Methylobacterium mesophilicum SR1.6/6: one gene and its partner. The protein of the gene in region 2 binds, or shares a complex with, the protein of the main gene of each other region. Links are inferred from orthologs where the notes say so. Each region holds a gene or a part of one and is shown on either strand. Other genes may lie near its edges. The genes, in order: rpsG and tig.

Evidence for each region.
Region 1: the proteins of tig (region 2) and rpsG are in contact, whole or in part, in a crystal structure (PDB 3GTY), measured with the Thermotoga maritima proteins. The link is inferred for Methylobacterium mesophilicum SR1.6/6 from one-to-one orthologs. Residues at the interface, in WP_004081061.1 of Thermotoga maritima: Glu122, Val124, Val129, Leu130, Tyr133, Glu188, Gly259, Ile262, Tyr263, Glu266, Ser270, Glu273, Gln274, Glu277, Arg308, Gln311, Ile312, Ser315, Tyr316, Glu325, Arg329, Arg336, Leu363, Phe366, Trp367, Arg373, Leu377, Arg381, Leu384, Glu387; in WP_004081843.1 of Thermotoga maritima: Lys34, Lys52, Lys55, Glu59, Arg62, Gln63, Glu66, Asn67, Lys69, Val71, Arg95, Ala109, Lys110, Lys111, Gly112, Arg113, Pro114, Glu117, Glu121, Ile124, Ala125, Tyr127, Asn128, Asn129, Thr130, Gly131, Lys135, Asp139, Arg142, Met143.

The regions. Positions count from the first base shown.
Region 1 is NZ_CP043538.1:5,334,896-5,344,896, reverse strand. Bases 3,394-6,210 are described here. They hold rpsG (30S ribosomal protein S7), read right to left. Parts: upstream 5,129-6,210; coding sequence 4,658-5,128; downstream 3,394-4,657. Other genes in these bases: rpsL (30S ribosomal protein S12), read right to left, coding at 5,257-5,628; fusA (elongation factor G), read right to left, coding at 3,394-4,627. Outside these bases: transcription termination/antitermination protein NusG, read right to left, coding at 1-352; preprotein translocase subunit SecE, read right to left, coding at 409-705; tuf (elongation factor Tu), read right to left, coding at 1,304-2,494; more of fusA, read right to left, coding at 2,552-3,393; MMSR116_RS25245 (hypothetical protein), read left to right, coding at 6,387-6,764; MMSR116_RS25235 (TerC family protein), read left to right, coding at 8,839-9,873; MMSR116_RS25230 (N-acetylmuramoyl-L-alanine amidase), read right to left, coding at 9,886-10,001.
Region 2 is NZ_CP043538.1:6,046,756-6,049,639, reverse strand. It holds tig (trigger factor), read right to left. Parts: upstream 2,212-2,884; coding sequence 790-2,211; downstream 1-789. Other genes in the region: MMSR116_RS28625 (multicopper oxidase family protein), read left to right, coding at 2,576-2,884; MMSR116_RS28640 (ATP-dependent Clp protease proteolytic subunit), read right to left, coding at 37-663. UniProt on the Bacillus subtilis protein: Involved in protein export. Acts as a chaperone by maintaining the newly synthesized protein in an open conformation. Functions as a peptidyl-prolyl cis-trans isomerase.

The DNA of each region.
Region 1 (10,001 bases), 710 kb from region 2 along the record:
GCCGGTCGACGCCCTCGGCGACCTGGCCCTTGATCCGCTCGGCCTCGGCGTCGGGAATCGGCACCGGCTTCGACTTGTCGGCCCCGAGGAAGCCCGTGACCTTCGGGGTGTTCTTGATGAGGTGGTAGACCTCGTCGGTGAGATCGCACTTCACCAGCACGTAGCCGGGGAAGAACTTGCGCTCGGCATCGACCTTCCGGCCGCGGCGCACCTCCACGACCTTCTCGGTCGGGACCATCACCTCGTCGAACAGCTCGGTCAGCCCGCGCTGGGCCGCCTGGTCCTTGATGGACTGGGCGACCTTGTTCTCGAAGTTCGAGTAGGCGTGGACGATATACCAGCGCTTCGACACGGTTCCGTTCAACTCCGACAAGTCCGCGAGGTCTCCCTCGTCCGATTGGGCCGCCCTCAGACGCCCAGGATCAGGCCGACCACGAAGCGCAGGGCCTGGTCCACCACCGTGAAGAACACGCTCGCGGCCACGACCATCACGAAGACCATGATCGTCGTAATGGTGGTCTCGCGGCGGGTCGGCCACGTGACCTTGCGGGCCTCGTCGCGAACCTGCGCGAAGAACTCGCCCGGCGTGGCCCGCTTCTGCGGCGTCCGGGTCGGCGTCGCCGGCCGGGCCGGCGGCGGATTCGCGGGTCCGCGGGCTGCGCCGCGCACCAGGTCCACCTTCTTGGTCGCTTCGTTCGATGCCATGGCGCCAGTGTCTGTGCGTGTTCGGCCCCGAGGCAGAGACCGCATCCGGGAATGCGAATGTCGGCGCCGAGGACCCGGATGGGCCCGCACCGACGGTCGCTTCAGATCTCGGATTGCGCCCGCTCTAGCGCAACTCCCCCGGCTTGTCGACCGGGCCGCCGCGCGGGATCGGGCTGAATGTCTGGCAGGAGTGGAGGGACTCGAACCCGCAACCTCCGGTTTTGGAGACCGGCGCTCTGACCAGTTGAGCTACACTCCTAGCGCACCGCCCAATGCCCCATCGCGGCCCGGCTTGCAAGGGGCTGCTTGCGGGAAGCGGAGCTTCGGAGCCGTTCTCGCGGCGCTCCGTCCGCTGGATCCCGGATCAGGTTCCGCTTCGCTCCAGCTGTCCGGACGAAAGGGGCACGCAGGATAAATCGCGGCCTTTTCCCGGGCGCATGCAGCGCCAGCGGAATACGCCCCGGGACCGAGCACGAGAATCGCCGCGAGAGCGGCTCTGTCAACGGGCTTGTCGGTCCCAGACGACAATGCCGGCCCCCGACGGGTCGGGGGCCGGCGCCGAAGGCGAAGCGGCGCGAAACGCCGCCCCGATCAATCGTCAGTCGTTGATGGCGGCGACGACGCCGGCGCCGACGGTGCGGCCGCCCTCGCGGATGGCGAAGCGCAGCTTCTCCTCCATGGCCACCGGCACGATCAGCGCCACGTCCATGGTCACGTTGTCGCCCGGCATCACCATCTCGGTGCCCTCCGGCAGCGTGCAGATCCCGGTCACGTCCGTCGTGCGGAAGTAGAACTGCGGCCGGTAGTTCGTGAAGAACGGCGTGTGGCGCCCGCCCTCCTCCTTGGTCAGGATGTACGCCTCGGCCTTGAACTTCGCGTGCGGCTTCACCGAACCCGGCTTGCACACCACCTGGCCGCGCTCCACGTCCTCGCGCTTCGTGCCGCGCAGGAGAACGCCGACGTTGTCGCCCGCCTGGCCCTGGTCGAGCAGCTTGCGGAACATCTCCACGCCCGTGACCGTCGTCTTCGTGGTCGCCCGGATGCCGACGATCTCGACTTCCTCGCCCACCTTCACGATGCCGCGCTCGACGCGGCCCGTCACCACCGTGCCGCGGCCCGAGATCGAGAACACGTCCTCGATCGGCATCAGGAACGGCATGTCGATCGGGCGCTCCGGCTGCGGGATGTAGCTGTCCACCGTCGCCATCAGCGCCAGCACCGCCTCCTTGCCGATCTTGGGCTCCTTGTCCTCCAGCGCCATCAGCGCCGAGCCCTTGGTGATCGGGATGTCGTCGCCCGGGAAGTCGTACTTCGAGAGAAGCTCGCGCACCTCAAGCTCCACCAGCTCCAGGAGCTCCTCGTCGTCGACCATGTCGACCTTGTTGAGGAACACCACCAGAGCCGGAACGCCGACCTGACGCGCCAGCAGGATGTGCTCGCGCGTCTGCGGCATCGGGCCGTCGGCCGCCGACACCACCAGGATCGCGCCGTCCATCTGCGCCGCGCCCGTGATCATGTTCTTCACGTAGTCGGCGTGGCCGGGGCAGTCCACGTGCGCGTAGTGCCGGTTCGAGGTCTCGTACTCCACGTGCGCCGTCGAGATCGTGATCCCGCGCGCCTTCTCCTCCGGCGCCTTGTCGATCTGGTCGTAGGCCGTGAACGTCGCCCCGCCCGTCTCCGCCAGAACCTTCGTGATCGCCGCCGTCAGCGACGTCTTGCCGTGGTCAACGTGCCCAATCGTGCCGATGTTGCAGTGCGGCTTGGTGCGGGAGAACTTTTCCTTGCCCATCAGAGCCTCCTAAATTCGAATTCGCGTTGCGGAAGAAGAGATGCTTAGGCGTGAACCTCAGGCGTACTTGGCGATGACCTTGTCGGCCTCGCCGCGCGGCACCTCTTCGTAATGGTCGAACTGCATCGTGAAGTTGGCGCGGCCCTGCGAGAAGGAGCGCAGCTGGTTCACGTAGCCGAACATGTTGGCCAGCGGCACCATCGCGTTGATGACGTTGGCGTTGCCGCGCATGTCCTGGCCCTGGATCTGACCACGGCGGGCATTCAGGTCGCCGATGACCGAGCCGGTATACTCTTCCGGCGAGACGACCTCGACCTTCATGACCGGCTCGAGCAGGACCGAGCCACCCTTCTGCAGGGCCTCACGGAAGGCCGCGCGCGAGGCGATCTCGAAGGCCAGCGCCGACGAGTCGACGTCGTGGTAGGCGCCGTCGATCAGCTCGACCTTGACGTCGACCACTGGGAAGCCGGCGAGCACGCCCGCGCCGAGGACCGAGTTCAGGCCCTTCTCGACGCCCGGGATGTACTCCTTCGGCACCGCGCCGCCGACGATCTTCGATTCGAACGCGAAGCCTGCGCCCGGCTCGTTCGGCTCGACGACGAACTTCACCCGCGCGAACTGGCCGGTACCGCCGGTCTGCTTCTTGTGGGTGTAGTCGATCTCCTGACGGCGGGTCAGCTTCTCGCGGTAGGCCACCTGCGGCTGGCCGATATTCGCGTCGACCTTGTAGGTGCGGCGCAGGATGTCGACCTTGATGTCTAGGTGGAGCTCGCCCATCCCCTTGAGGATGGTCTGGCCCGATTCCTGATCGGTGGACACACGGAAGGACGGATCCTCGGCGGCGAGCTTCGAGAGCGCGATGCCGAGCTTCTCCTGGTCGGCCTTCGACTTCGGCTCGACGGCGATCTCGATCACCGGCTCCGGGAACTCCATCTTCTCGAGGATGACGGCCTTCTGCGAGTCGCAGAGGGTGTCGCCGGTGCGGGTATCCTTGAGGCCGGCCAGGGCGACGATGTCGCCCGCGTAGGCCTCCTTGATGTCCTCGCGGTTGTTGGCGTGCATCAGGAGCATGCGGCCGACGCGCTCCTTCTTGTCGCGCGAGGAGTTGAGCACGTTGGCGCCCGATTCGACCTTGCCCGAGTACACGCGGCAGAAGGTGATCGTGCCGACGTGGGGGTCGTCCATGATCTTGAAGGCGAGCATGGAGAAAGGATCCGAATCCGTCGGATGACGGACGGTCTCTTCCTCGGTCTTGAAGTCGATACCCTTGATCTCGCCGCGATCGGCGGGGGAGGGCAGGTAGTCCACGACGGCGTCGAGGAGTGGCTGCACGCCCTTGTTCTTGAAGGCCGAGCCGCAGAGCACCGGGTGGAAGGCGCGCAGCTGCACGGCCTTGCGCACGAGCTTGCGCATGGCGTCCTCGTCCGGCTCGGTGCCGTCGAGGTAGGCGGCCATGGCGTCGTCGTCGAGCTCGACGCAGGCCTCGACCAGCTTGGTGCGGTACTCGACGGCCTGATCCTTCAGGTCGGCCGGGATCTCGACCTCGTCGAAGTTGGCGCCGAGCGCCTCACCGGACCAGACGATCGCCTTCATCTTGATGAGGTCGATCACGCCCTGGAAGCTGGACTCGGCCCCGATCGGAAGCTGGAGGCACACCGGCTTGCCGGCGACGCGATCGATGATGTCCGCGACGCACTTGAAGAAGTCGGCGCCGATCTTGTCCATCTTGTTGACGAACACGACGCGCGGCACGTCATACTTGTCGGCTTGACGCCACACGGTCTCGGTCTGCGGCTCGACGCCCTGGTTGCCGTCGAGCACGCACACGGCGCCGTCGAGCACGCGGAGCGAGCGCTCCACTTCGATGGTGAAGTCGACGTGGCCGGGGGTGTCGATGATGTTCAGGCGCTTGTCGCGCCAGAAACAGGTGGTCGCAGCCGAGGTGATCGTGATGCCACGCTCCTGCTCCTGCTCCATCCAGTCCATGGTGGCGGCGCCCTCATGGACCTCGCCGATCTTGTGGGACTTTCCGGTGTAGTAGAGGATCCGCTCGGTCGTCGTGGTCTTGCCGGCATCGATGTGGGCCATGATGCCGAAGTTGCGGTAGTCCTCGATCGCGTGCGTGCGGGGCATCGAATTGCTCCTGAGAGACGGCGGAACCGCTTACCAGCGGTAGTGCGAGAAGGCGCGGTTGGCTTCCGCCATCCGGTGCGTGTCTTCCCGCTTCTTGACGGCGTTGCCGCGGTTGTTGGCGGCGTCGAGCAGCTCGGCGGAGAGGCGCTCGATCATGGTGCGATCGTTCCGGGACCGGGCGGCCTGGATCAGCCAGCGGATCGCCAGCGCCTGGCGGCGCTCGGTGCGGACCTCGACGGGGACCTGGTAGGTCGCGCCGCCGACGCGGCGGGAGCGGACCTCGATCATCGGGGCGACATTGTCGAGGGCGGCGCGGAACACCTCGATCGGGTTGGCGCGGGCGCGGTTCTCGACGATGTCGAAGGCACCGTAGACGATCCGCTCCGCGGTCGACTTCTTGCCCTCGTACATGATGGAGTTCATGAACTTCGTGAGCACCACGTCCCCGTACTTCGGGTCCGGGATGATCTCGCGCTTCTCGGCAGAGTGACGACGGGACATTGTTTGCGGCTCTCGAACGAAAAGATCTTAAGCACCCTGCGCAGGCCACCTGAGCCTTCCGGCCGGCGGCATCCTTACAGGGCCGTGGAAACGCGAACCGGTGCCCGGAAAATGCCCGGGCCCCGAACTTACTTCGGACGCTTGGCGCCGTACTTCGACCGGCGCTGCTTGCGGTTCTTCACGCCCTGCGTGTCGAGCACGCCGCGCAGGATGTGATAGCGCACGCCCGGAAGGTCCTTCACGCGGCCGCCGCGGATCATCACCACGGAGTGCTCCTGAAGGTTGTGGCCCTCGCCCGGGATGTAGCCGATCACCTCGAAGCCGTTGGTCAGACGGACCTTGGCGACCTTGCGGAGCGCCGAGTTCGGCTTCTTCGGGGTCGTCGTGTAGACGCGGGTGCAGACGCCGCGCTTCTGCGGGCAAGCGTCGAGCGCCGGAACCTTGTTGCGGCTCCGCTGGATCTTCCGCGGCTGGGCGATCAGCTGGTTGATCGTCGGCATCCTGTGCCCTCTTCCTCGGTCACCTAGGCCGGACTGCGCAGGGCAGTCCGCAAAACGAATATGCGCCGGAGGGCCAGTCACGGACCCTCGGCGCGGTGTGGGCAGAGGAGCACGCCCGAAACGAACGCGCTCGTACCTACGGATCTGACTTACACGTCAGGCGATTTGAACCCTCGGAGCGCTCGGGGCGATGGCGGCGGCTTCCGGGGGTGTGCCCAAGGGCCGTCGGCAGCCGATGGCCGTCCGAAGTGGCGCGCTTCTAGACGCGGTTGCCCCGCAGGTCAATGCGTGCGCGGCAGAAAACTGCACCGCGCGGGAGGTTAAGGATCGGTCAAGACGCCGAAATTCCGAGCGCCCGAGCGACGCCCTTCCGGGCCGCCGCGCAGGCCCCTGCAGCCACCTGCACTGGCGACTTCGCGGGGACACGTGCAGGTGTGGAGGCCGGCAAGGTCGACCGTTCCCAGTGGACCCTTCGCGCGATGCAGCCCTAACCCGCGTCACATGCAGCGACGACAGCCTCGAACGTCGCAGGTGAAAATTGAATGGTTGCGGATCGAGGCCGCTGCTCTTGGCGTGAGGTCGTCAGGGCTGGGCGCGGGAGACCCGGCAAATCCTGCAGGGCGGCTCCGGTCCGGCGTGCCGGATCGGGGCAGGGGGGCGCCGTCTCGGTCTACGGAGAATTAAAGCGATCCGTCGAATTGTCGCGAACACCGGGCGGCCGGCACGCCGCCCTCACGTTCGCGTCGAGGATGTTGCGTATGGGTTGCGTCGCGGTCAGCAACGTCGTTCCGTTCCGGCGGCCACTCCCGTCCCAGGCACCGGGCGAGCGGGACGCGCGCAACCGCAGGCGCGGCGAGCAGCGCTCCCTGCTGGACGCGGTCTACGCCACGGGCAGCCTGATCGTCGCCGCCGATGACCGCGCGCTGAAGCTCACGGCCTCGCGCCTGCAGGTCTACGGCTTCCTGGCCATCGAGGAGATGGGCGAGGATGGGACCGCGCGGCGGCTGCGGCCCTCGGAGGCGATCCGCGCCCGGGCCGAGCGGCCGTGGCGCCTGTCGAAGCCGGCCTGCGGTGCGTCGGTGACGATTCCCAGCCTCGACGGCTTCCTGTTCGAATCGTCCGGCCAGCCGGCCTGATCCGGCTCACCTGAGACCGTCGTGAAGGGTTTCCGGCCGGCGCGCAGTCAAGCGCGCCGGCCGATCGCGTTGTCACGGACGCTTTCCAGCCGTGGCCCTCACCCGGAGCGGAGGCCACGCCCGATCGGACGAACCCGGTCCCTGAACCGGCGGGAATTGCCGCCCATCGAACATAAGTACTTCCCCAATCCCGTACCGGCCGGTATCGGCCCGCTGCGGCTGCGCCGCCGCGCGCCCCTTCACGCCGCTCAAGCCCGCTCCGGAGCGGGCTGAAGCGCGGCCCGGACCAGAGGCTCCTGCACGTGGCCAGCCCCGTCGCCGTCACAGGGATCCCGGCACAACCGGGTTCCGCCGCCCCGCCGGTCGTGCTCAACCACGGCGAGATCCGCGCGATCGTCCTCGGTCTGATGACCGCGATGCTGCTGGCCGCCCTCGACCAGACCATCGTGGCGACCGCCATGCCGACCATCGGCCTCGCGCTGGGCGACGCCGCCAACCTCCCCTGGATCGTCACCGCCTATCTGCTGGCCTCCACGGCGGTGACGCCGCTCTACGGCAAGCTCTCCGACATCCACGGCCGGCGGGTCATGCTCCTGATCGCCATCGGCACCTTCGTGATCGGGTCGCTGGCCTGCGCGCTGGCGCCCACGATGGTGACGCTGGCGCTGGCCCGGGGTCTCCAGGGGATCGGCGGGGGCGGGCTGATCGCGCTGGCGCAGACCATCCTGGCCGACATCATGTCGCCCAAAGAGCGGGCGCGTTACCAAGTGGTGATCGCGGGCGTGTTCGTCGCGGCCTCGGTGGCGGGGCCGCTGCTCGGGGGCTTCTTCGCCCAGCACCTGCACTGGTCGCTGATCTTCTGGATCAACCTGCCGATCGGTGTCCTCGCCTTCGCGCTGACCAACGCCAACCTGAAGCGCCTGCCGCGCCACGACCTCCAGCACCGGCTGGACTGGCCCGGGGCCGCCCTGATGGTCTCGGGCTCGATCGCCCTGTTGCTGGCCCTGAGCTGGGGCGGCGTGCGCTACCCATGGGGCTCCGCGCCGGTCCTGAGCCTCCTGGCCCTGGCGGCCCTGCTGGGCGGCGGCTTCGCGGCGCGGCTCGCCACGGCGGCCGAGCCGCTGATCCCCACCGAGGTGCTGAAGAATCAAGTGGTCTATAGCGCGACGCTGGCCGCCTGCTTCGCCATGGGGACCTTCATCGGACTGACCATCTACGTGCCGATCTTCCTCGAGGGTGTGATCGGCCTCTCGGCGAGCGAGGCCGGCGTCGCCCTGGTGCCACTCATGATCGGCACCGTCACGGGCGCCACCCTGTCGGGCCGGTCGATGATCTATTTTCGGCACTACAAGCGCGTGCCGCTCGCCATGATGTGCATCAGCCTCGCCTGCTGCGGGGTCATCGCCTGGCAGGGACGGGCGCTCCCCTTCTGGCTGATGGAGGTGCTGTTCGCGCTGCTCTCCATGGGGATCGGGACGATCCTGCCGCTCTCCACCATCGCGATCCAGAACGCGGTGGCGCGCCACCAGCTCGGCATCGCGACGGCGTCGATGAACTTCTTCCGCTCGCTGGGGGCGCCCTGATCGTGGCGGCCTTCGGCACCATCGTCCTGGGCGGTGTCGCGGGCGGCGCGTCCGGGGGGCACGACGTGGAGAGCCTGATCCGCGGCGCCGATCCGGCCCGCCTCGCCCTGACGTTCCGGCACGTGTTCCTGGCCGCCTGCCTCGGACTCCTCGCGGCCTTCGCGTTTCTGGCGCTGATGGAGGAGCGGCCGCTCGGCGAGCGCACCTCGCCGCGCATGGACGGCCGGACGCCGGACAAGCCGGCTTGAGGGTCCTGTCCGTCCCGGTCGGCTCCCTCTCACAGGGAGCCACGTGCCCGAGCCGGTCCGGGCCTCGCCACCCGCAGCCGTAGCCCGTCGTCCTGCACCCGGCCGCCAGATCCTGCCCTTGATTCGCCCCGATCGCCTCTTACCTCGCCTGCATCGGCTGCGGGCCCCTCTGGCGGGCGCTCCTCAGCGCCCGTGATGTCGGAGCCGATGCTTTCCGTCTGGAATCAGCATCAGGTCCCGCACATGATGGACGTCCTCACCGTCGAATGGCTCGGCAAGCCGTTGTGGATGTGGCTCGGGTTCCACGTCCTGATCGCCTGCCTCCTGGCCTTCGACCTGGGACTTCTCCACCGCGACAAGGACCACGAGATCGGCGTCCGGGAGAGCCTCCTGCTCACCGGCTTCTACCTCGTCCTCGGTCTGGCGTTCGGCGGCTGGGTCTGGTGGTACATCGGCCCCCAGGCGGGCGAGGAGTACGTCACCGGTCTCGTGGTCGAGAAGTCGCTGTCGATGGACAACGTCTTCGTCATCGCGATGATCCTCACGGCGCTGGGCGTCCCCCGCGCGGCTCAGCACCGGGTCCTGCTCTGGGGCATCCTGGGCGCGGTGCTCCTGCGCGGCTTGATGATCGGGCTCGGCGCGGCCCTGGTGCATCAGGTGCACTGGGTCCTGTCGCTGTTCGCCGCCTTCCTGATCTACGCCGGCCTGAAGATCCTGCTCTCCGGCGACGAGGAAGAGGGCGATTTCCAGAACAGCGCGGTCGTGCGCTGGTTCAAGACGACCTTCCGTGTCACGCCCGACCTGCACGGCCAGCGCTTCACTGTGCGCAAGACCGATCCGAAGACCGGCCGGGTGGCCCGGTACTTCACGCCGCTCGCGCTCGCCCTGGTGCTGGTGAACGGCGCCGACGTGATCTTCGCGGTCGACAGCGTGCCGGCGATCTTCGCCATCACCACCGACACGTTCGTGGTCTATACCTCCAACATCTTCGCGATCCTGGGCCTGCGGGCGCTCTACTTCGCTCTCGCCGCGATGGTCGATCGCTTCGCCTATCTCAAGACGGCGCTCGCCTTCATCCTGATCTTCATCGGTGCCAAGATCGTGGTCGCCGACACGTTCGGGCTCGTCGCGGTGCCGCCGTGGGTCTCGCTGGTGGTGACGCTCACCTTCCTGGCGGCGGGCGTCGTCTACAGCCTGTGGCGGACACGGACCGATGCGCCGGCCGAGGCGGTCCCGGAGTCCGGACACCCGCACGAGGCGCGGGCCCACCGGGCCTGATCCGGCCTGTCCTCAGGCGGCCGGGAGGGCCGCGATCAGGTCACGGAGGGTGGTGATGGTCGAGGCGTCGGCCACGCCGTCCACCCGCGCCTGCCGGAAGTGGCGCTGGAACGCTGTGACCACCGCGT
Region 2 (2,884 bases):
AAGGCCGCGCCGCGGCGGTCGGACGACGCATTCCGCTTAGGTTGCGGCCGGCTCCGGACGCTTCTCGATCACCTCGTCGATGAGACCGAACTCCTTGGCCGCGTCGGCGGTCATGAAGTTGTCGCGCTCCAGCGCCGTATGGATCGTGTCGTAGTCGCGACCCGTGTGCTTCACGTAGATCTCGTTCAGGCGCCGCTTCAGCGCCTCGATCTCGCGGGCGTGGATCAGGATGTCGGTCGCCTGGCCCTGGAAGCCGCCGGAGGGCTGATGGACCATGATCCGGGCGTTCGGGAGGGCGAAGCGATGGCCGGGCTCGCCGGCGGTCAGCAGCAGCGAGCCCATCGAGGCGGCCTGGCCGACGCAGAGGGTCGTCACCGGGCAGCGGATGAACTGCATCGTGTCGTAGATCGACAGGCCCGAGGTGACGACGCCGCCGGGGGAGTTGATGTAGAAGGAGATTTCCTTCTTCGGGTTCTCCGCCTCGAGGAACAGCAGCTGCGCCACGATCAGGGACGCGCCGTAATCCTCCACGGGACCGGTGAGGAAGATGATGCGCTCACGCAGCAGGCGGGAATAGATGTCGAAGGCGCGCTCGCCGCGGCTCGACTGCTCGACGACCATCGGCACGAGCGCGTTGTTGTAGACGTCGATCGGATCTCTCATCTCGTCCTGCCCCAGAGTGAGGCCCAGGGTTGCCGCGAATCAGGGCAACCCCGGACATGTCAGCGAACACCGGCGATGCTTAACCATCGCCTAACCCTTGCCCGCCGTCCTGGGACAGGGCGGGACTCAGTCGGCCTTGGCCTCGGGCTTGGACTCGTCCTCGGCCTCGGCCTTGTCTGCCGGCTTGCCGCCGGTCGTGTCGTCGTCATCATCGTCCGCGAAAAGCGCCTCTTTCGAGACGGGCTCCTCGACGAGTTTGACCTGCCCGAGAACGTGGTCAACCACCTTTTCCTCGAACAGGGGCGCGCGGAGTTCCGCGAGCGCCTGCGCATTCTTCCGGTAGAAGTCCCAGACCTGCTGCTCCTGGCCCGGGAACTGCCGGACCCGGGCGATGAGGGCCTGGTTCACCTCGTCATCCGAGACCTTGATATCGGCGCTCTCGCCGACCTGCGCAAGCACGAGACCGAGGCGGACGCGGCGTTCGGCGATCTTCCGGTACTCGGCCTGGGCCTTCTCCTCGGTGGTGTCCTCGTCCTCGAAGGTCTTACCGCGGGTCTTGAGGTCCTGCTCGACCTGCGCCCACACGGCGGCGAATTCCTGCGCCACCAGGGAGGGGGGCAGCTCGAAGGCGTACTTGCCGTCCAGCGCGTCGAGCAGGTCCTTCTTCAGGAGGCGGCGCGAGGCGGCCTCGAAGTCCCGGCCGATCGCCTCGGACACGGCCTCGCGGAGCTTCTCCAGCGACTCCATGCCCATGGACTTCGCGAGTTCGTCGTCGACCTTGGCCTCGCCCGCCGCCTGGATCTTCGTGACCGTCACGTCGAACTCGGCATCCTTGCCGGCGAGGTTCTCGGCCCCGTAGGCCTCCGGGAAGGTGACCTTCACGAGGCGCTTGTCGCCAACCTTGGCGCCGACGAGCTGCTCCTCGAAGCCCGGGATGAACGAGCCGGAGCCGAGCTCCAGATCGATGCCCTCGCCCTTGCCGCCCTGGAACTCCTCGCCGCCAATGCGGCCGACGAAGTCGATGGTGACGCGGTCGCCGCTCTGGGCCTCGGCGCCCTCCTCGCGCTCGGCGAACGGGCGGCTCTGGCCGGCCATGCGCTCCAGGGCCTCGTTCACCTCCGCGTCGGAGGGCTTGGCGACGCGCTTGGTCAGGCTGACGTCGGAGAGGTCGGCGAGTTCGAAGCTCGGCATCACCTCGAGGGCGACCTTGAAGGCGAGGTCACCCTTGGCGTCCAGCGCCTTCTCGACCTCGGCCTGATCGCTCGGGAACTCGACCTGCGGCTCCAGGGCGAGCTTGAGGCCGTTGTCGGTCACGATCTGGCGGTTGGCCTCGTTGACGGCGTTCTGAACCACCTCGGCCATCACGGAGCGGCCGTAGACCTTGCGCAGGTGCGCGACCGGCACCTTGCCGGGGCGGAAGCCCTTGAGCTGCACCTTGTCCTTCATGCCGGACAGCTCGTTGGTCAGGCGCTCCTCGAGTTCCTGGGCGGCCAGCAGCACCTGAAACTCGCGCTTCAGCCCCTGGGCGTTGATCTCGGTCACCTGCATCGTCGTCGTCGCTCTTCAAAGAAACCTGGGGTCGCCGGCCGGGCCGGCGTCGTGCTCGCGCGGACCGGGATGCCGAGATGTCGGGTACGGGGCGGAGGGTCCCGAGGGGACCGCAACCTCAGCAGAGGTCCTGGTGCGGGCGGAGGGGCTCGAACCCCCACGTCTTGCGACACTGGAACCTAAATCCAGCGCGTCTACCAGTTCCGCCACGCCCGCGCGCGCCGACATCCGGCGCATCGCCGGCCGCCGGAAGCGCGCCCTATAGCATGGGCCGGCGGGCCCGCAGCAAAAAACTTGCCCCTGTGGCGCGGGAGCCCGCGCGCCGCTAAGGAGCGGACCCGTCGCGACCCGCAGCCGAGATCCCATGCCGCCATCCCGCACCGTGCCGCCGACCGATTCGCGTGCCGGCACGCCGTCGCGCCGGACCCTGCTCGCCGCCGCGGCGGCCTTCGGGCTCGGGCCGGAGGTCGCGCGGGCCCAGGCGCCGGGGGCGCCCTCCCCCGCCCAGCCGGAGCCCGCGGCCGCGCCGGCGACCCTACCGGCGGCGCCCGGCACGACGCGGTTCAGGCCGGAACCCGCGCCGGAGACGACGGTCTGGTGCTTCGACGGCAAGGCCCTGCCGCCGGTCGTCCGGGTGAAGCTCGGCCAGCCGGTGCGGCTGAAGGTCGAGAAT